Regions from separate parts of the Pseudomonas sp. H3_A02 genome, predicted to be linked through region 2. Evidence: riboswitches for the same ligand, from Rfam matches in the RefSeq annotation. Region 2 holds a riboswitch; the other holds the start of a gene.
What was found. A riboswitch is a leader RNA that binds a small molecule or an ion and turns the genes downstream of it on or off. The one in region 2 is predicted to bind cobalamin.
Positions count from the first base shown of each region.

Region 1 (10,209 bases), 2.4 Mb from region 2:
CTCTTCGATACCGGTGGCGACGGCGAAGATGTTCGGGTCGAAGATGATGTCTTCCGGCGGGAAGCCGACTTCATTGACCAGGATGTCGTAGGAGCGCTTGCAGATTTCCTTCTTGCGCGCCTCGGTGTCGGCCTGGCCGGCTTCGTCGAACGCCATCACCACCACGGCGGCGCCGTAGCGCTTGCACAGTTTGGCGTGGTGGATGAACTGCTCCACGCCTTCCTTCATGCTGATGGAGTTGACGATGCCCTTGCCCTGGATGCACTTGAGGCCGGCTTCGATCACTTCCCATTTGGAGGAGTCGATCATGATCGGCACCCGGGAAATGTCCGGTTCGCCGGCAATCAGATTGAGAAAGGTCACCATGGCCTTCTTCGAATCGAGCATGCCCTCGTCCATGTTGATGTCGATCACCTGGGCGCCGGCCTCAACCTGTTGCAGGGCCACTTCCAACGCTTCGGTGTAGTTGTCCTCGCGGATCAGCCGGGCGAACTTGGCGGAACCGGTGATGTTGGTCCGCTCGCCAACGTTGACGAACAGCGAGCTGCGATCGATGGTAAACGGTTCCAGGCCGGACAGGCGGCAAGCCCGGGGAATCTCTGGAATCTGCCGCGGCGCATAGCCGGCCACAGCCTTGGCGATGGCTTCGATGTGCGCCGGGGTGGTGCCGCAGCAGCCGCCGACGATGTTCAGGAAGCCGCTCTGGGCAAACTCTTCGATGACCTTGGCCGTCTCGGCCGGCAGTTCGTCGTATTCGCCGAATTCGTTGGGCAGGCCGGCGTTGGGGTGGGCCGAGACGTGGGTGCTGGCCTTGTTCGACAGCTCTTCCAGGTAGGGGCGCAATTCGCTGGCGCCGAGGGCGCAGTTCAGGCCCACGGAGATCGGCTTGGCGTGGGCCACCGAGTTCCAGAAGGCTTCGGTGGTCTGGCCGGAGAGGGTGCGGCCGGAGGCGTCGGTGATGGTGCCGGAGATCATGATCGGCAGTTCGACGCCCAGTTCTTCATAGACCCCTTGCACGGCAAAAATCGCCGCCTTGGCGTTCAGGGTGTCGAAGATGGTCTCGATCAGGATCAGGTCGGCGCCGCCTTCGATCAGGCCTTTGGTGGCCTCGGTGTAGTTCTCCACCAGTTCGTCGAAGGTCACGTTGCGGTAGCCGGGGTTGTTCACGTCCGGCGACAGCGAGCAGGTGCGGCTGGTCGGGCCGAGCACGCCAGCGACGAAGCGCGGCTTGTCCGGGGTTTCCAGGGTCTTGGCGTCGGCTACCTGGCGGGCCAGGCGCGCGCCTTCCAGGTTCAGCTCGTAGGCCAGGCCCTGCATGCCGTAGTCGGCCTGGGACACCTGGGTGGCGTTGAAGGTGTTGGTTTCCAGAATGTCGGCGCCGGCATCCAGGTAGGCTTTTTCAATGGCACCGATCACGTCGGGACGGCTAAGCACCAGCAAGTCGTTGTTGCCTTTGACGTCGCTCGGCCAGTCGGCGAAACGCTTGCCGCGGTAGTCCTGTTCTTCCAGTTTGTAGCTCTGGATCATCGTGCCCATGCCGCCGTCGAGGATCAGGATGCGTTCCTTGAGGGCTTGCTGGAGAAGATAAAGGCGAGCGCTGCGATCGGACATAGGACTACCTGGAAAAAAAGACCATTACGAAGGCCGGGATAATAGCAAACCTGCGTAGGATTTGATCATGAGGGACTTTTGCATGAATATCGCTCATGTTTGCAAGGCGATGCTGGCCCGGTAGAATCGGCGGATTATCTCTTAGGGACCCGAGACATGCCGTACCGCGTCTTATTCGGCAGTCTGTTGCTGTCGTTGTCTTTTAGCGCAGCCGCCGGGAATCCCGCTCCCGCGATCTCCTACACCCGCGACATCCAGCCGATCTTCACGGAAAAATGTGTGGCCTGTCATGCCTGCTATGACTCCGCCTGCCAGTTGAACCTGGGCAGCGGCGAAGGTGCGGCACGGGGCGCGAGCAAGCTGTCGGTGTATGACGGCGAGAGGGGCCAGGCGGCCGATCCGACCCGCTTGTTCTATGACGCCTCTGGCCCGCATGCCTGGCAACGCAAGGGCTTCTATTCTGTGCTCGACGCCCAGGGCAGCCAGGCTGCGCTGATGGCGCGCATGCTGGAGTTGGGCCACCGCACGCCGCTGCAGCCCAACGCCAAGCTACCGGAAGACATCGTGCTCGGGCTCAACCGGGATAATAGCTGCCCGATGCCGGGGCAATTCGACGAATACGCAGGCAGCCATCCCAAGGAAGGCATGCCCCTGGCCGTCACCGGCCTGACCGACCAGCAATACCAGACCCTGCAGCGCTGGCTGGCCGCCGGCGCACCCATCGATCAGCAGGCCCTGGCCCCAAGTGCCGCCGAAGCCTTGCAAGTGGTGCAATGGGAAAACCTGCTCAACGCCCCCGGTGCCCGGGAAAGCCTGGTGGCTCGCTGGTTATTCGAGCATTGGTTCCTGGCGCACATCTATTTCAAGGACGGCGAATCGGGGCATTTCTTCCAATGGGTGCGTTCGCGCACGCCCACGGGCCAGCCCATCGACCTGATCAACACCCGCCGCCCGAACGACGATCCCGGCACCCGCGTCTATTATCGGCTCTGGCCGGTGCAAGGGGTGATCGTGCACAAGACCCACATCACCTACGGCTTGAGCGCGGCGAAGATGGCGCGGATCAAGAGCCTGTTCTACAGCGGCAAGTGGCAGGTCGCCGCGTTGCCGGGGTACGGTCCGGAGCGCCGGGCCAATCCGTTTTCCACCTTCGAAGCGATCCCGGCCCAGGCCCGCTACCAATTCATGCTCGATAACGCCGAATATTTCGTGCGCACCTTCATTCGCGGGCCGGTGTGCCGGGGCCAGATTGCTACCGACGTGATCCGCGACAATTTCTGGGCGCTGTTCCAGGACCCCGAACACGACCTGTACATCACCGACCCGAACTACCGCGGTCAGGCCACGCCGCTGCTGGCGATGCCGGGGCAGAACGATGACGTGGGCAGCGTCCTCAGCCTGTGGCTCGACTACCGCGACAAACGCAACGAGTACGAGGCCTTGCGCCGCGACAACTATGCCGAGCTGCCGGCGCCGAGCTGGTCGACGCTGTGGGCCGGCAACGACAACGCGCTGCTGAGCATTTTCCGGCATTTCGACAGTGCTTCGGTCACCAAGGGGCTGATCGGAGAGGTGCCGCAGACGATGTGGTTGTTCGACTTCCCGTTGCTGGAGCGGACTTACTATCAGTTGGCGGTGAATTTCGACGTGTTCGGCAACGTCTCCCATCAAGCCCAGACCCGGTTGTATTTCGATTTGATCCGCAACGGTGCGGAACAGAACTTCCTGCGCCTGATGCCGGCCGACTCCCGGGAAGGCTACCTTGACGATTGGTACCAGGCCGGTGGCAAATTCAAGATGTGGCTCGATTACGAGGCCATCGACGATGACAAGCCGACCGCCCTCAAGCTTGACGAGCGCGACCCCAAGGGTGATTTCACCCAGCAATTGCTGGCCCGTTATGGCGAGTTGAACGCGCGCCCCGATCCGATCAACCGTTGCGACGGAGCCTATTGCTCGCGTCCGAACATCGACCCGACGCTGCAAAACGCCGAGCAGGCCCTCAGTCGGCTGGTGTCACGCCCGGCGGCGGGGCTCAAGGTGATCGACCAACTGCCGGAAGCGACCCTGTTGCGTATCGAAACCGCCAGCGGTCACCGAGAGATCTACAGCCTGCTGCGCAATCGTGCCCACAGCAACGTCGCGTTTCTGCTGGGTGAGGAGCGGCGCTACCAGCCGGGGCTGGACACGCTGACGGTCTACCCGGGCGTGCTCAGCAGCTATCCGAACTTCATGTTCAACATTCCGGCCGGGCAAGTGCCGGCATTCGTCGAAGCCATGCAAGGCGCCCAGGATGGGCCGGCGTTCGAGCGGATTGTCGAGCGCTGGGGAATTCGCCGCAGCCATCCGCAGTTCTGGTACTACTTCCATGACCTGAGCCAGTACATCCTGGAGACGGAGCCCGTGGAAAGCGGTGTGCTGGACATGAATCGCTACCAGAACCTTTGATCGGCCTGTCCGGCGGCAGACCCCCTGCCGTCGGACGCTTTCCTGACAAAAATACTAGGACTTTGTCCGGCGCCATGATTGGCGTAAACTGCCGGCAAGCCTGCGAGGAGTTTCCATGACCGCCATTACCATTACCGATGCCGCCCACGATTACCTGGCCGACCTGCTGTCCAAGCAGAACACCCCGGGTATCGGGATCCGCATCTTCATTACCCAGCCCGGCACCCAGTACGCAGAGACGTGCATTGCCTACTGCAAGCCGGGAGAAGAAAAACCTGAAGACACTGCGTTGGGGCTCAAGAGCTTCACCGCGTACATCGACTCGTTCAGCGAAGCCTTCCTGGACGATGCGGTGGTCGACTACGCCACCGACCGCATGGGCGGCCAACTGACCATCAAGGCGCCGAACGCCAAGGTGCCGATGGTCAATGCCGACAGCCCGGTCAACGAGCGCATCAATTATTACCTGCAAACCGAAATCAACCCGGGGCTGGCCAGCCACGGCGGCCAGGTTTCGCTGATCGACGTGGTGGAAGACGGCATCGCCGTACTCCAGTTCGGCGGCGGCTGCCAGGGCTGCGGCCAGGCTGACGTGACCTTGAAGGAAGGCATCGAGCGCACCTTGCTCGAGCGCATTCCAGAGCTCAAGGGCGTGCGCGACGTGACCGACCATACGCAGAAAGAAAACGCTTACTACTGATTGTGGCGAGGGGATTTAGCGAAACGTCGCACCGCCCCGCTGGGCTGCGTAGCAGCCCCAAGCCCTGTGTTTCAGGTATGCCAGGTAGTTTTGATGGGTTGCTTGTGGCCTCAACGGGGATAAATCCCCTCGCCACTAAGATTGCGCCGATATCATCTTGCGATCAGTCCGTAACCCTGTGGGAGCAAGGCTTGCCCGCGATGCAAACACCTCGGTGTAGCTGATAGACCGAGGCGACGCCTTCGCGGGCAAGCCTTGCTCCCACGGGTTCGCTCCCACAGGGGGGGGCAGGTGGATTCTCTAGCGGGTCAAGGCCGGTAGAGATGCGCATGCCCGGCGCGGTACAGCGACGATTCGCTGAACACCTCATTACCCAGCACACGCCCCACCAGAATCAGCGCCGTACGGCGAAAACCCTTGGCCTGCACCTTCTCGGCGATATCAGCCAGCGTCCCCACCACCCAATCCTGATCCGGCCAGCTCGCCCGGTGAATCACCGCAATCGGGCAGTCGGCGCCGTAGTGGGGGAGCAGTTCATCGACGATTTTTTCCAGGTGATTGACCCCCAGGTGAATCGCCATGGTCGCCCCGTGCTGCGCCAAACTGCCCAGTTCTTCCCCAGCAGGCATCGGGGATTTGTCGGCGTAACGGGTGAGGATCAGGCTCTGGGAGATGTCCGGCAAGGTCAGTTCGGCGCCCAGCAGGGCGGCGCAGGCTGAGGTCGCAGTCACGCCCGGGATGATTTCGAAAGGGATGCCCAGCTCCCGCAGACAACGAATCTGCTCGCCGATGGCGCCGTACAGGCTCGGGTCGCCGGAGTGCACCCGGGCCACGTCCTGGCCCTTGAGGTGGGCGCTCCTGATCAATTCGATGATCTGTTCCAGATGCAGCTCGGCGCTGTTGATCACCTGTTCGGCACAGTGCCCTTCGAGAACGGCGGTCGGCACCAGCGAGCCGGCGTAGATGATCACCGCGCACTGGCGGATCAGTCGCTGGCCTTTGACCGTGATGAGGTCCGGGTCGCCGGGGCCGGCGCCGATGAAGTACACGGTCATGACCGGCTCCTGTGGAAGGTGGGTGAGTGGCGCCCAGATGAAGAACGCTCATGATCCTGGACGCCGATTATCGGGATTTACGCCACGACCGCCAATGCCAACGTGCTCATGGGGCCTCTCTGACGAGGAACCAGCAGCGTTGCTGGCGGCGTACCCAACTGGTCGGCCAAGGCCAGGGCAGCGCTTTCGGCGATGCCGTAGCAACCGGTTCGCTCGAAGGCGATCTCGGAGCGGTGACTGAGCCGTTGCTCGTAGCCCGACAACTGTTCGGCACTGAAGCAGGTCAGCGGCAGGGCTAGTTGCCCGGCCAGTTCCAGCAGTCCGGGCTCGTCACGTTTGAGGTCGATACTGGCCAAAGCCCGCACCTGGTGAAGCCCGATGCCGTGGGCCAGCAGCGTCTGTTCGAGCAGCGCTCGCAGCGTGCTGGCCGGGCAACCGCGCTGGCAACCCAGGCCGATCACCAGGATCGGCTCGGTGCTCATGCGTCGTGGCGGGCCTGGCCGTCACGGCGAAACAGCCAGGCGCTGATCAGGCCCAGAGCCAGCCAGAAGGCGACGTTGGTCACCTGCGAGGCGATCTTGAACTGGCTTTCCAGCGCCTCGGGCGCCAGCATCGAGTGGACTTCAGGCTGCGGTGCGCCGATGACGTGGGGCACCAGCAACGTCGCCACACCCAGCACCTTGAGCAGCCAATGCCGGCCGAAGGCGATCAAGGCAATGCCCACCGCCGTGGACGCCGCGGTGCCGATCCACCACATCTGCCGCTGGGCCAGGTCGGCCGCCGCTGTGCCAGGCAGTTCCGGCGGCAGACCAAGCGTCGGCGCCAGAACGAACGTGGCGTAACCGGCCAGGCCCCAAAGCAGGCCCTGGGCGGTGCGAGTCGGTGCGCGCAAGGTGTACAGGCCCGCCAGCATCAGGGCGAAACCCACCGCGACTACCAGGTTGCCGCCAGTGGTGGACAGCACGCGTTGCCAGCCGTCTTCCGGCTCCCAGGCTTCGGCGTCATGGCTGTGGGCGGCCCCATCGGCGTGTTCATGGACCTCGGTCGCCGGGGCTTTCTCGAAGGTTTCCGCCTGGAGAATCAGCGGCGATACCCAGAGACTTTGCAGCAGGGTCAGCAGCAGGGCCGCCAGCAAGCCACTGAAACCGGCGGTCTGCGCGATACGCTTGATCATGTCGTCAGTTCTCAGTGGCACGGGAAGGCGGCGCTGTGGCGGGTATCGTGGGCGGCGTTGTGCACCGCTTCGATGTGGGAGAAACCGGCGAAATAGACCAGTCCCGCGCCCAGGATCGAAGCCAGGATCGCGGCGCTCAGGCGTTGGCTCAGGGTGGTGGTGCTGCTGGCGGTGCGGGCGGTGCTGCTGATGGTCGACATGGCGCTTCCCTCTGTTTTTGTTCCGTGGGGGATGCGAGCGCAATGAGACCCCGGGCGAAAGCCCGCCAAGGTTCGAACAGCGCCCGCCCACCGCGGGTTTGTTGATGCTTGAGTCATGGGCCGGTCTCCGGGCTCGCGAGGGGCCGGGCTTGTGCCTGGCCTGCAAGCGTCACCTTCCCATGTCCTTGGACACAGTGGTTCAGACGCTTCGCTCGCTTACCGTTGCGGGGGCAGCACCGGACTGACGTGGCTTTGAAGTAAAGCACACGATTCACCGGTTTCCCGTTTCACCCTGTGAAGGGCACCCGTAACTAGGCACACAGGAGAGCATGGGCGGGGGTAGGGCGTCAATCTCGCACCGAGTTGCGCCCAATCGCGAGCAAGCTCGCTCCCACAGGGATTTTCTCGGGCCCAAAATTCAATGCCAATGCAGATCCACTGTGGGGGCGATCTTGCTCGCGATGACGGCAGCCCATGCACCGCAAAACGCTCCGGAGATTGACCCGCCCCCACACCCTGCGTAGCCTTGCGCCTTCGAGGTTCTTCGGCATGCGCCGAAGCTAAGAAGGGAACGCGGTCCAAGCCGCGGCTGCCCCCGCAACTGTGAACGGTGAGGTTTCTGCAAGGCCACTGTGCATGCCCTTTTACCAATGGCGCACGGGAAGGCGCAGCAATTGCCAGTCGAGAGACTGGCCCGCCGTCAGCCAGGAGACCTGCCTCGAGACAGATTCTCACTACAACCGGGCGGGGTGATCCGGTGGCGAAATCTTCCGCTCGCGCTTGTGCCAGCGGTTGTCGTCCCGTTTGCCCGCCACCTTGCCAAAGGGCATCCGATGAAAACACTGGCCAAACTCCCCGTCACCATCGTCACCGGCTTCCTCGGCTCGGGTAAGACCACCTTGCTGCGGCACATGCTCGACAACGCCCAGGGCCGGCGCATCGCCGTGATCGTCAACGAGTTCGGCGAGCTGGGCATCGACGGCGAGATCCTCAAACAGTGCGCCATCGGCTGCACCGAAGAAGAAGCCAACGGCCGCGTCTACGAACTGGCCAACGGTTGCCTGTGCTGCACGGTGCAGGAAGAGTTCTTCCCGGTGATGCGTGAGCTGGTGGCCCGGCGTGGTGACCTCGACCACATCCTCATCGAAACTTCTGGCCTGGCCCTGCCCAAGCCGCTGGTCCAGGCCTTCCAATGGCCGGAAATCCGCAGCGCCTGCACCGTCGATGCGGTGATCACCGTGGTCGACAGCCCGGCCGTGGCCGCCGGTACCTTCGCCGCCTTCCCCGACCAGGTCGATGCCCAGCGCAAACTCGATCCGAACCTGGATCACGAATCGCCGCTGCACGAACTGTTCGCCGACCAACTGGCAAGCGCCGACCTGGTGATCCTCAACAAGGCCGATCTGATCAGCGCTGAAGACCTGGCCAAGGTGCGCCTGGAAGTCGCCGAAGAACTGCCACCGGCGGTCAAGGTCATCGAAGCCAGCAGCGGTCGCCTGCCGCTGGACGTGTTGATCGGCCTGGGGGCCGGTTCCGAAGAACACATCGACGGCCGCCACAGTCATCACGACCATCACCACGATGGTGACGATGACGACCACGATCATGACGCCTTCGATTCCATTTCCATCGAACTGCCCCAGGCCGACGAAAGCCTGTTGCTGGACGCGCTGACGCAACTGGTGGTCCAGCACGGCGTGCTGCGGGTCAAGGGTTTCGCGGCAATTCCGAACAAGCCGATGCGCCTGCTGATCCAAGGCGTTGGCACGCGTTTCGACAAACATTTCGACCGCCAGTGGGGCGCCGACGAAGTGCGGGTCACCCGTCTGGTGCTGATCGGCCAGGCGCTGGATGCCGCATTGCTCGAAGCGCAGTTGCGCGCCGCTCTCAGCGCCTAAGCCATGCACCTGCTCAGGACCCAGCCCGGCGGTTTTGTATCGGACGACAACATTGCCGACCTGGGGCAAACCCCCGCCGAACTGGTGATCCTGTGCAGTGGCGACTCCAGCCTGGCGCTGTTGGCCGAAGCGGCGCGGCAGTTGCCGGACGACTACCCGCAGTTTCGCCTCGCCAACCCGATGCAGGTGCAGAACCACGCCTCGGTGGATCTGTACTTCGAGGACGTGCTACGTCATGCCAAGGTCATCCTGCTGTCGCTGCACGGCGGCATCGGCTATTGGCGCTACGGCATCGAGCGTCTGATGGAATTGGCCGGGCGCGGGGTGAAGTTGATCCTGGTGCCGGGGGATGATCGTCCCGACCCGGAACTCAGTGACCTGAGCAACGTACCCATTGAGGACCGCGACCGGCTCTGGCAGTTCTTGCGCCAGGGCGGCCTGGGCAATGCCCTGGACTTGTTTCACAACCTCGGCAGTCAATGGTTCGGCCGCGACTACCCGTGGGCCGAGCCGCAGGCCCTGCCGCGCACGGCGATCTATCATCCCGCAAACACCAACGCCAGCCTCGGCGATTGGCAGGCCGACTGGCAGGTCGATCAACCGGTGGCGGTGGTGCTGTTCTATCGCTCCCACCTGCAAGCGGCGAACACCGCGTTCATCGACGTGTTCTGCCAGCGCCTGCAAGCGGCGGGGCTCAATCCGCTGCCGATTGCCGTGGCCAGCCTCAAGGAACCGGCTTGCCTGGCGCTGGTAGAGGACTGGCTGGACGAAGTGGAAGCAGGGGTGATCCTCAACACCACCGGCTTCGCTCAATCCAGCCCCGAAGCCCCGCACTTGCGGCCGTTTCGCCGCAACATCCCGGTGATCCAGGCCATTTGCGCCCAGGACAACGAACCCGGCTGGCGTGCCAGCGAACAGGGCTTGGGACCACGGGACCTGGCGATGCACATTGCCTTGCCGGAGCTGGATGGCCGGATCATCAGCCGCCCGATCAGCTTCAAGGACCTGGCCTGGCGCAGCGAGCGCAGCCAGAGCGACGTGGTCTGCTACCGCGCTGTGCCCGAACGCATGGATTTTGTCGCCGAACTGGCTCAGCGCTGGACCACCCTGGCGCGCCTGCCCA
Region 1 is NZ_CP162807.1:5,355,442-5,365,650, reverse strand. Features, by position in the region: gene metH (methionine synthase) at 1-1,611, opposite strand, end outside; gene AB4N80_RS23525 (fatty acid cis/trans isomerase) at 1,768-4,059, shown strand; gene nfuA (Fe-S biogenesis protein NfuA) at 4,175-4,759, shown strand; gene cobM (precorrin-4 C(11)-methyltransferase) at 5,068-5,814, opposite strand; gene AB4N80_RS23510 (cobalamin biosynthesis protein) at 5,892-6,296, opposite strand; gene AB4N80_RS23505 (CbtA family protein) at 6,293-6,988, opposite strand; gene AB4N80_RS23500 (CbtB domain-containing protein) at 7,000-7,188, opposite strand; cobalamin riboswitch at 7,290-7,512, opposite strand; cobalamin riboswitch at 7,709-7,923, shown strand; gene cobW (cobalamin biosynthesis protein CobW) at 8,022-9,086, shown strand; gene cobN (cobaltochelatase subunit CobN) at 9,090-10,209, shown strand, end outside.
Region 1: linked by a shared signal. The riboswitch ahead of AB4N80_RS23500 (CbtB domain-containing protein) and the one ahead of cobO (cob(I)yrinic acid a,c-diamide adenosyltransferase) in region 2 are both predicted to bind cobalamin.

Region 2 (10,209 bases):
CTCGCCGCCGATGAACAATTGCGTCCCAGCCGCGACCGCGCGCAGCACACTGTCGCGCCCGGCGTGCAAGGCCTGCTCGCCCTGGCTCACCGTCATGGCCGGGCCCTGGGCGAAATTCGCCGTGCCCGGCCCGAGGTTCAGATGCCGCACACCGGGCAGGTCCAACGATGGCGTGACGGTGCCCAGGTCGACCACTTCCAGGGACGCGCCCAGTTGCCGCGCCAGGACGCTGATGGCTGCACCGCCACTGACGAAGTTGAGCAGCATCTGCCCGGTGACCGCTTGGGGATAGGCCGATACGCCTTCGGCGACCACGCCATGGTCACCGGCGAAAATCGCGATCCACAGCCGTTCCAGGCTCGGTTTGACCAGCCCTTGCAGGCCCGCCAGTTGCACCGCCACCGATTCCAGTCGGCCCAACGAACCGGCGGGTTTGGTCAGCTGTTGTTGACGGGCCGCAGCCATTTCCAGCGCGTGGGTATCGACGGGCTTGCACGGGTCCAGCCACCAGCGATGATTCATAACGCAGTACCTTTGAGAGTCAGGGGCAGGCCCGCGACGGTCAGCACGACGCGCTGACAACGTTCGGCCAAGGCTTGATGCAGCCAACCGGCTTCATCGACGTAACGGCGAGTCAGCTCGCCCAGCGGCACGACACCCATGCCGGTCTCGTTGCTGACAAAAATGATCTCCCCGGGCAGCACGGCCAGGCTGTCCAGCAGCGCTTCGCGTTCGGCGTTCAGTTGCTCGGTATCGTCGAGCATCAGCAGGTTGGTCAGCCACAGGGTCAGGCAATCCACCAGCAGGCATTGCCCGTGGGCGGCGTTTTCCCGCAGCACCCGGGCCAGGGCCAAGGGCTCCTCCACCAGCGTCCATTCGGCCGGCCGTCGGGCGCGGTGCTGGGCGATGCGCTGGTTCATCTCGCCGTCCAGGGGTTGGCTGGTGGCGATGTAGGTCACTGGCAAGCCGGTGTCCGCCGCGAGTTTTTCAGCCAAGCGACTCTTGCCGGAGCGGGCGCCGCCGAGGATCAGTTGCAGCATGGATCATTACCTTTTATTTGGCGGTGTGGTAACTGGCGCCATCGCGAGCAAGCTCGCTCCCACAGGTAATGCTGTTCACTTAAGGCCATCGACAAACCCGTGGCGAGGGAGCTTGCTCCCGCTGGGCCGCGAAGCGGCCCCATAACCTGCCAAATGCGGAGCATCAAACCACCGCTCCCGCCGGTTTACGACTGCTTCGCAGCCGAGCGGGAGCAAGCTCCCTCGCCAAAGGTCCATCATTTTTCTTAAATGAACCGCATTGCGCTTCCACAGGGGATTTATGTGCCCCCGCAAATCCAATGCTGGGACATTGGCTACGTTGTATTAGCGGTGTTGCTGCCGGTCTCATCGCGAGCAGGCTCGCTCCCACAGTTGATCCACGGTGTACATGAATGCTGTGGTCATCAGAGATCCAATGTGGGAGCGAGCCCGCTCGCGATAAGGCCAGCCCAGCTACCCTACCCCCCACAGAGCCCACACCGTGCCTGCTGTGCACACAAATCCCCTGTGGGAGCGGGCTTGCTCGCGAAGGGGCCGCCCCTGCTACCCTACCCCCCACAGAGCCCACACCGTGCCTGCTGTGCACACAAATCCCCTGTGGGAGCGAGCTTGCTCGCGAAGGGGCCGGCCCTGCTACCCTACCCCCCACAGAGCCCACACCGTGCCTGCTGTGCACACAAATCCCCTGTGGGAGCGAGCTTGCTCGCGAAGGGGCCGGCCCAGCCACCCTAGATCCCACAGAGCTCACGCAACAATCCAGTATCCAGATGCCGCTCCACCAGATCCGCCAACCGCTCGATGTCCCGCTCGCGCAAGCCGTGGTAGTCCACCGCCTGCACCTCCTGCAACCCCGCCCAACGCAACAACGCGCAACTGGCCGCCGGTGATTCGAACAGCCCATGCAGGTAGGTGCCGAACACCTGTCCGTCGAGGCTCTGGGCACCGTCGCAACGGCCGTCTTCCAAGTGCACCGCGGCGTTTTCCAGGGCCGGGCCGCTGGTCACTCCCGCGTGGATCTCGTAACCGCTGACCTCGGCCACTTCCAAGGCCAATCGCCCGCGCACATTACGCAATTGCTTCTCGTGCTCCAGGGTCGTTTCAAAATCCAGCAGGCCCAGCCCGGCACTGGAACCGGCCGCGCCTTCCAGGCCCAACGGGTCATGGACGTGCTGGCCGAGCATCTGCAAACCGCCGCAGATGCCCAGCAATTTGCCGCCGTAGCGCAGGTGACGATGGATCGCCGTCTCCCAACCGTTGGCGCGCAGGTAGGCCAGGTCGCTGCGCACGCTTTTCGAGCCGGGCAGGATAATCAGGTCGGCCGGCGGGATGGGCTGGCCGGGGCCGACGAATTGCAGGTCGACTTGCGGGTGCAGGCGCAGCGGATCGAAATCGGTGTGGTTGCTGATGCGCGGCAAGACCGGCACCACCACTTTCAGCACTTGCTCGGCCTTGTCGATCTGGCGTTGATCGAGGCCATCCTCGGCTTCCAGGTGCAGGTCCATCACGTAGGGCAATACGCCGATCACCGGTTTGCCGGTGCGCGCCTCCAACCAGTCCAGGCCCGGTTGCAGCAAAGCGATGTCGCCACGAAAACGGTTGATGATGAAGCCTTTGACCCGCGCCTGTTCGCTGGGGGAAAGCAACTCCAGCGTGCCGACCAGATGGGCGAACACCCCGCCGCGATTGATATCGGCGATCAGCAACACCGGGCAGTCCACCGCCTCGGCAAAGCCCATGTTGGCGATGTCACCGGCGCGCAGGTTGATCTCGGCCGGCGAGCCAGCGCCTTCCACCATGACCACCGGATAGGCCGCGCTCAAGCGCGCGTGGGAGGCCAGCACCGCTTGCATGGCGATGGCTTTGTAATCGTGATAAGCCACGGCGTTCATGGTGGTGACGGCGCGGCCATGGATGATCACCTGGGCGCCGGTGTCGCTGTTGGGCTTGAGCAGCACCGGGTTCATGTCTGTGTGCGGCTCGAGCCCGGCGGCCTGGGCCTGCACCGCCTGGGCGCGACCGATTTCGCCGCCGTCGGCCGTCACGGCACTGTTGAGGGCCATGTTCTGTGGCTTGAACGGTACCACGCCCACACCCTGGCGCCGGACCCAGCGGCACAAAGCCGTGACCAGGGTACTTTTGCCGGCATCGGACGTGGTGCCCTGCACCATCACTGTGGTCATTGGGTGTCCTTGGCGTAGGCCTCGAAGGCCTGTTCGAGGCGCAGGAATTCGCTGTCGTCGGCCGGCAGCCCGAAACGCAGGCTGCTGGTGTTCACGAACAGGCGCAGGAGAATGCCGCGCTGGGCCATGAAATCGTGCAGCCCCTGGGCGTGCTCGGTGACCAGCCATTGGAACAATCCGCAGCCGCCCTGCGGCTTGAAACCGTGGCGTTCAAGCAACAGCGCCAGGCGTTGGCTCGTGGCTTGGCAGCGTTGGCGCTGGTCTGCGTGGGCGGCGCTGTCCAGCAGGCAGGCCTGGCCCAGTACCCGGGTCGGCCCGCTGACGACCCACGGCCCGACTTGTTCGGCGAGCAACTTGAGCAAGCGGCGCTCGGCCAAGACAAAGCCCAGGCGAACCCCGGCGAGGCCAAAGAACTTGCCGAACGAACGCAGCACGATCAGCCCGACCAGATGGGTGTGCGCCGCCAGGCTCAGCGCCGGCGTGACGTCCATGAAGGCTTCATCCACCACCAGCCAGCCACCGCGCTGGGCCAGGCGGGCATGCCAGTCCAACAAGCGCTCGGGCGCCAGGCTCAAGCCCGTGGGGTTGTTCGGATTGACCACCACCAACACGTCGAGGCTGTCGAGAAAGAAATCCACTTCCGCTTCCAGTACTTCGCGCACGATATAGCCACTGCGGCGCCAGGCTTCGGCGTGCTCGGCATAACAGGGCGACAAGACGCCGACCTTGCCGCTGCGACGCAGGCGCGGCAACAGCTGGATGGCCATCTGCGAACCGGCCACCGGCAGCACATCTAATGCACCGTAGTAGTCGCAGGCGGCCTGCTCCAATCCATCATCGGTTTCCGGCAGGCGCGCCCAGGCCCGCAGGGGAATGGCCGGAACGTCGAACGGCCAAGGCGCGAGGCCGCTGGACAAATCGAGCCAATCGGCCTCGGCAACGCCGTATTGCCGGGCCGCATTGCGCAAGCGTCCGCCGTGCTCAAGCATAGAACTCAGCTCCCAGGCAGAGAATCAGCAACCACAACCATACCCCGCGCTGGACCAATTGCCAGCCGCGATCAATGGAATCGGCACTCGCCGGCACGCCTTCGCCCAAGGGCGGACGTTGGTGCAGTTCGCCGTGGTAAACCGCCGCCCCGCCCAGCTCCACACCCAGCGCTCCGGCCCCGGCGGCCATCACCGGCCCGGCGTTGGGGCTGTCCCAGGTCGGGCCCTGGGTGCGCCAGCACTTGAGCGCCAGACGGGTTTTGCCGAGCAGCGCGTAGGTCAACGCCACCAGGCGTGCCGGAATGTAGTTGAGCACGTCGTCGATCTTCGCAGCCGCCCAGCCAAAGCGCTCGAAGCGCTCGTTGCGGTAGCCCCACATGGCGTCGAGGGTATTGCTCAGGCGGTACAGCACCACACCGGGCGCGCCGGCCACGGCGAACCAGAACAACGCGGCGAACACCGCGTCGCTGCCGTTTTCCAGCACCGACTCGGTGGCGGCGCGGGCCACGGCGGTTTCATCCAGTTCAGCCGTCTCGCGACTGACCAGGTAGCCGACACGTTGGCGCGCCTGCTCCAGGTCACCGCTGCGCAGCGCCCGCGCCACCGGCTCGACATGCTCGCCGAGGCTGCGCAGGCCGAGGGCACAGTACAACGCCAGGATCTCCACCAACCAGCCCACCATCGGCGCCCAGGACAGGGCCGTGGCCAGCAGGGTCAACGGCACCACCGCGATCACCCACGCCGTCACCCCGTGACTGCGCCAGCCACGCCCACCGGCGTTGAAGCGCTGTTCGATGCGATCGGCGAAACGACCGAACGCCACCAGCGGATGCCAGCGCCGGGGCTCGCCCAACAGCGCATCCAGTGCCACCGCGGCGGCACTGAGCAACGCCACACTCATGGGCTCACTCCCCAACGGTTTTCATACAGCAGTTCATGGAGCGGACGCGGTTGCGCCCAACCTTCCAGGGCGAGCATCGGTGCCGGGTAAAAGCCCTCGACCGGGCCCAGGCAGAGGATCGCCAGCGGCTTGGCCCCGGCGGGCAGGCCCAGCAGATCGGCCAGGGCCTGGGGTTCGAACAACGACACCCAGCCCATCCCCAACCCTTCGACGCGGGAGGCCAGCCACAGATTCTGGATCGCGCAGGACAGCGAGGCCAGGTCCATTTCCGGCAAGGTCCGGCGGCCGAAGATGTGTCGCTCGCGATCCTCCATCAACGCCGCCACCAGCACCTCGGCGCAGTCGTCGATGCCTTCGACCTTGAGTGTCATGAACTCATCGCTGCGCTCGCCCAGGGCCTCGGCGGTGCGAATGCGCTCCTGCTCCACCAGTTCGCGGATCTGCCCACGCAAGGCGCGGTCGCTGATACGGATGAATCGCCACGGTTGCATCAAGCCAACGCTGGGCGCCTGGTGCGCGGCTTCCAGCAGACGACGCAGCAAGGCCGGCTCCACCGTGCCGCCGCTGAAATGGCGCATGTCGCGGCGCTCGGCAATGGCGCGGTAGACCGCTTCGCGTTCGGCCTGGGAGAAAGCGGTGTCTGTCATGGCCGCTTCGCGAGCAAGCTCGCTCCCACACTGGCAGGCGTTGTACTTGAGATCACACAATCCCCTGTGGGAGCGAGCTTGCTCGCGATAGCGGCCTCAAGCCCGGGCGCAAACAACGCGGCAATCGCCCTGGGATTGGACGGAAAATAAAAGTGCACATAGGAAGCCGTCATCCGCCCCTGCCGGAAAACCGCCTCCGCCCCTCGCCCGCCATTCGGGCTATGACCACGGGCAATCGGTTCAACCTCGGTGCTGGTCAGGGAGTGATGATAGGTATGCCCACGCAGGTTGCCTTCCGGCAAATCCACCGATTGCAGCGCCAGGGCCGCCAGGCGCTTTTGCATCTGCGCATCGCCGGCCAGCAATCCCAGCAGTTCGGCGCGCACGCCGTCGACATCGGTCAATGAATCGAGCAGATACAACATGCCGCCGCATTCGGCGAGCAACGGTTTATCGGCTGCGTGGTGGGCACGGATCGCGGCCAGCATCGGGGTATTGCGGGCCAGCGCAACGTGGTGCAGCTCCGGATAACCGCCAGGCAGATAAAGGCTGTCCGCCTCGGGCAGTTCGCTGTCATGGATCGGCGAAAAGAAGCTCAACTGCGCGCCCATGGCCCGCAGCAGATCAAGGCTGGCGCCATAGGTGAAGGCGAACGCTTCGTCACGGGCCACGGCGATGCGCACCCCAGCGAGCCACGGCTCCACGGCGATCACCTCGGGCGCGGCGAACGCCACGGCGGGCGGCAACGCCACTTCGCAACTCCCGGCCAAAGCATCGGCCGCCGCGTCGAGGCGCAGGTCGAGATCGTTCAATTCACTGGCCTGGACCAACCCGAGATGACGGCTGGGCAATTCGATGCCGGTTTCCCGGGACAGCGCGCCGTACCAACGCAGGCCTTCGGTCAGGCTGCCTTCGAGCAATTGTGCATGACGCAAGGTGCCGACCCGGTTGGCCAAGACCCCGGCGAACGGCAGGTCCGGTTGATAACGGGCCAGGCCCAGGGCCAGGGCGCCGAAAGTCTGGGCCATGGCCGTGCCGTCGATCACCGCCAACACCGGCACGCCGAAATGTCGCGCCAGATCGGCGCTGGACGGCGTGCCATCGAACAGCCCCATCACCCCTTCGATCAGGATCAGGTCCGCTTCGGCGGCGGCTTCCCACAACAGCCGCCGGCTTTCCTGCTCGCCGACCATCCACATGTCCAATTGATAGACCGGCGCGCCACTGGCCCGCTCCAGGATCATCGGATCGAGGAAGTCCGGGCCGCACTTGAAGACGCGCACCTTGCGTCCCTGGTTGCGATGCAAACGAGCCAGGGCGGCGGTGACGGTGGTCTTGCCTTGGCCCGAGGCCGGAGCGGCGATCAGCACCGCCGGGCAGTGGCGAGCATCACTCACAGCTCGACGCCTTTCTGCGCCTTGATGCCGGCCTGGAACGCGTGCTTGATCATGCCCATTTCCGTCACGGTATCGGCCAGCTCGATCATCTCCGGCTTGGCGCCACGCCCGGTCACCACCACATGCTGCATCGGTGGACGGGCCTGCAGATCGCTCAGCACCTGGTCGAGGTCGAGGTAGCCGTGCTTGAGGGCGATGTTCAGTTCGTCGAGCACCACCAGGCCAATGGACGGATCGCTGAGCAACTGACGCGATACGGCCCAGGCGGCTTCGGCGGCGGCGATGTCGCGCTGACGGTCCTGGGTTTCCCAGGTAAAACCTTCACCCATGACATGAAAACGCACCTGCTCCGGGAAGCGGCGGAAAAACAGCTCTTCACCGGTGCTGTTGCGCCCCTTGATGAACTGCACCACACCGCATTGCATGCCATGGCCCATGGACCGGGCCAGCATGCCGAACGCCGAGCTGCTCTTGCCCTTGCCGTTACCGGTCAGCACCAGCAGCAAGCCGCATTCATTCGGCGAGTTGGCGATGCGCTCGTCGATCACGGCTTTCTTGCGCAGCATGCGCGCCAGGTGGCGTTCGTCGCGATCAGACGTATCGGTGCTGAGGGAGTCAGTCATGGGAGCTCTCCGTTGGGATTGGATAACGGCGGGCGGGCAGAAAAAAGACGGCAACAAGCCTGGCATCGCCCACCGTGATGCCGTTGGATGAATCAGGCCGGTCTCCGGGCTCATGAGCGGCGTAATGCCGGTCTGTGCGCCTTCCCATGTCGGCGACACAGTGGCTTAAGCACAGCGTTGACTCATTTACCGTTGCGGGGGCAGCGCCGGGTTCGTGTGCACTCACCGGCTTCCCTGTTTCACTCTGTCGAACACCGTCACAGAGCACCTGAAACAAGCGGCGAAGGTTAGAGGGTTGGGGGTGGAGCGTCAATTAAAGCCGCCACGGGTCATGCACCGAGCATTGGCCTCGATCAATAAAATGACGCCAATCTTGTGCCACGCTACGGCAAGTGATATCAAATAGGCATCACGACCCGATATCACAAGAACAAGAGGGCAAAACATGCAAGGCATGCTCATCAGCAATCCAAAACTGGAATTCCTGCGCCCGGTGCTGGAACGCTGGTTTGATTGTATCGACCGCTACAACGCCGTACGCGGCGATAACGACACGCCCTATTGGTTCGATGAACGGGCCAACCTCAGCTTGTTGTCGGCCGCCGCCTGGATGGCCGAGATGGTCACGCTGCAGAACGCGCCGACCCGCAAGCAGAATGAAGAAGGCGAACGCAACGTCAGCGCCGACCTGTTCATCGCCAGCACCGAGGAGCGGGCCTTCATCCAGGCCACCCAACGCTGGCCCAAGGTCAACAACTTGAACCTGACCCAACCGCTGTCGGAAGCCACCAGCGATGCCAAGCGCATCAGCTACGCCAGCGACCTGAAGCTGGGCTGCCTGTTCGTCTCGCCGCAAAAAGCCCAGCAAAGCGCGACCCCCGAAGAACTGCAGGACATGATCGACGACCTGCAGAAGGAAAACACCTGCGCCGTGGCCTGGTACTTCCCTTACGCCTATCGCAAGTTGCGCAACGAAGCCGGGCATTATCACCCGGGTATCGCCGTGTTGTTCAAACAGGCCCACGGCTGACTCAATCCACGCCAAAACTGTGGGGAAACTGTGGGAGCGAGCTTGCTCGCGATAGCGGCGGGCCAGTCAGACCGCTATCGCGAGCAAGCTCGCTCCCACCGGTGGGCTTATCTGCTGACACTCGTCCTGCAGTTGAACCATCGCGTGCCTACGCTTCTCTATGAATAACTACATGCATTCATAGGGAAGCCAGCATGCTCAAGCCACCGCACCTTCTGATCGTCGCCCTTGCCGCCGGGCTTGTCGCTTGTGGCGAGTCTTCCACCCTGCAAGTGTCCGATGGCACCGGCCCTGCGCCGAAACTGCCTGAACCAAACAAGACCCTGGTCCCGACCGTCAACATCGCCGAAGCCATCGGCTGGCCGCAAGGCGCCAAGCCAACCCCGGCCCAGGGTCTGCAAGTGGGCGCGTTCGCCGAAGGACTGGACCATCCGCGCTGGCTCTACGTGCTGCCCAATGGCGATGTGCTGGTAGCCGAAACCAATGCCCCGTCCAAGCCGGATGATGCCAAGGGCATCCGTGGCTGGGTGATGAAAAAAGTCATGGGCCGCGCCGGTGCCGGGGTGCCCAGCCCCAATCGCATCACGTTGTTGCGCGACGCCAATCACGACGGCATCGCCGAAACCCGCACGGTGTTCCTGGAAAACCTCAACTCGCCGTTCGGCATGACCCTGGTCGGCAATGACCTGTACGTGGCCGATACCGACCGGCTGATCCGCTTTCCCTACAAGGACGGGGATACGCAAATCAAGGCCGAACCGATCAAGGTCGTCGACCTGCCCGGGGGCACGCTCAACCATCACTGGACCAAGAACGTGATTGCCAGCCGTGACGGCACCAAGCTGTACGTCACCACCGGCTCGAACAGCAACGTCGCGGAAAATGGCATGGAGGCCGAAGAAGGTCGCGCCGCCATCTGGGAAGTGGACCGTACCAGCGGCAATCACCGGATCTTCGCCTCAGGCCTGCGCAACCCCAACGGCCTGGCCTGGGAACCGCGCAGCGGCGCGCTCTGGACAGCGGTGAACGAACGGGATGAGATCGGTAGCGACCTGGTACCGGACTACATCACATCGGTCAAGGACGGTGCCTTCTACGGCTGGCCCTACAGCTATTATGGGCAGCACGTTGATACTCGGGTCGAACCACAAAACCCGGCCCTGGTAGCCAAGGCCATCGCCCCGGACTACGCCGTCGGCCCCCACACCGCCTCACTGGGCCTGACCTTCGCCGAAGGCAGCGCCTTGCCTGCACCGTTTACCGAAGGGGCTTTCATCGGTCAGCACGGCTCCTGGAACCGTAAGCCCCACAGTGGTTATAAAGTGATTTTCGTACCGTTCAACGGCGGCAAACCGGTGGGGCAACCGGTGGATGTGCTGACCGGCTTCCTGAACGCCGACGA
Region 2 is NZ_CP162807.1:2,907,490-2,917,698, reverse strand. Features, by position in the region: gene cobT (nicotinate-nucleotide--dimethylbenzimidazole phosphoribosyltransferase) at 1-522, opposite strand, end outside; gene cobU (bifunctional adenosylcobinamide kinase/adenosylcobinamide-phosphate guanylyltransferase) at 519-1,040, opposite strand; gene AB4N80_RS12900 (cobyric acid synthase) at 1,769-3,220, opposite strand; gene cobD (threonine-phosphate decarboxylase CobD) at 3,217-4,209, opposite strand; gene cbiB (adenosylcobinamide-phosphate synthase CbiB) at 4,202-5,110, opposite strand; gene bluB (5,6-dimethylbenzimidazole synthase) at 5,107-5,757, opposite strand; gene AB4N80_RS12880 (cobyrinate a,c-diamide synthase) at 5,754-7,154, opposite strand; gene cobO (cob(I)yrinic acid a,c-diamide adenosyltransferase) at 7,151-7,777, opposite strand; cobalamin riboswitch at 7,856-8,064, opposite strand; gene AB4N80_RS12870 (hypothetical protein) at 8,223-8,807, shown strand; gene AB4N80_RS12865 (PQQ-dependent sugar dehydrogenase) at 9,002-10,209, shown strand, end outside.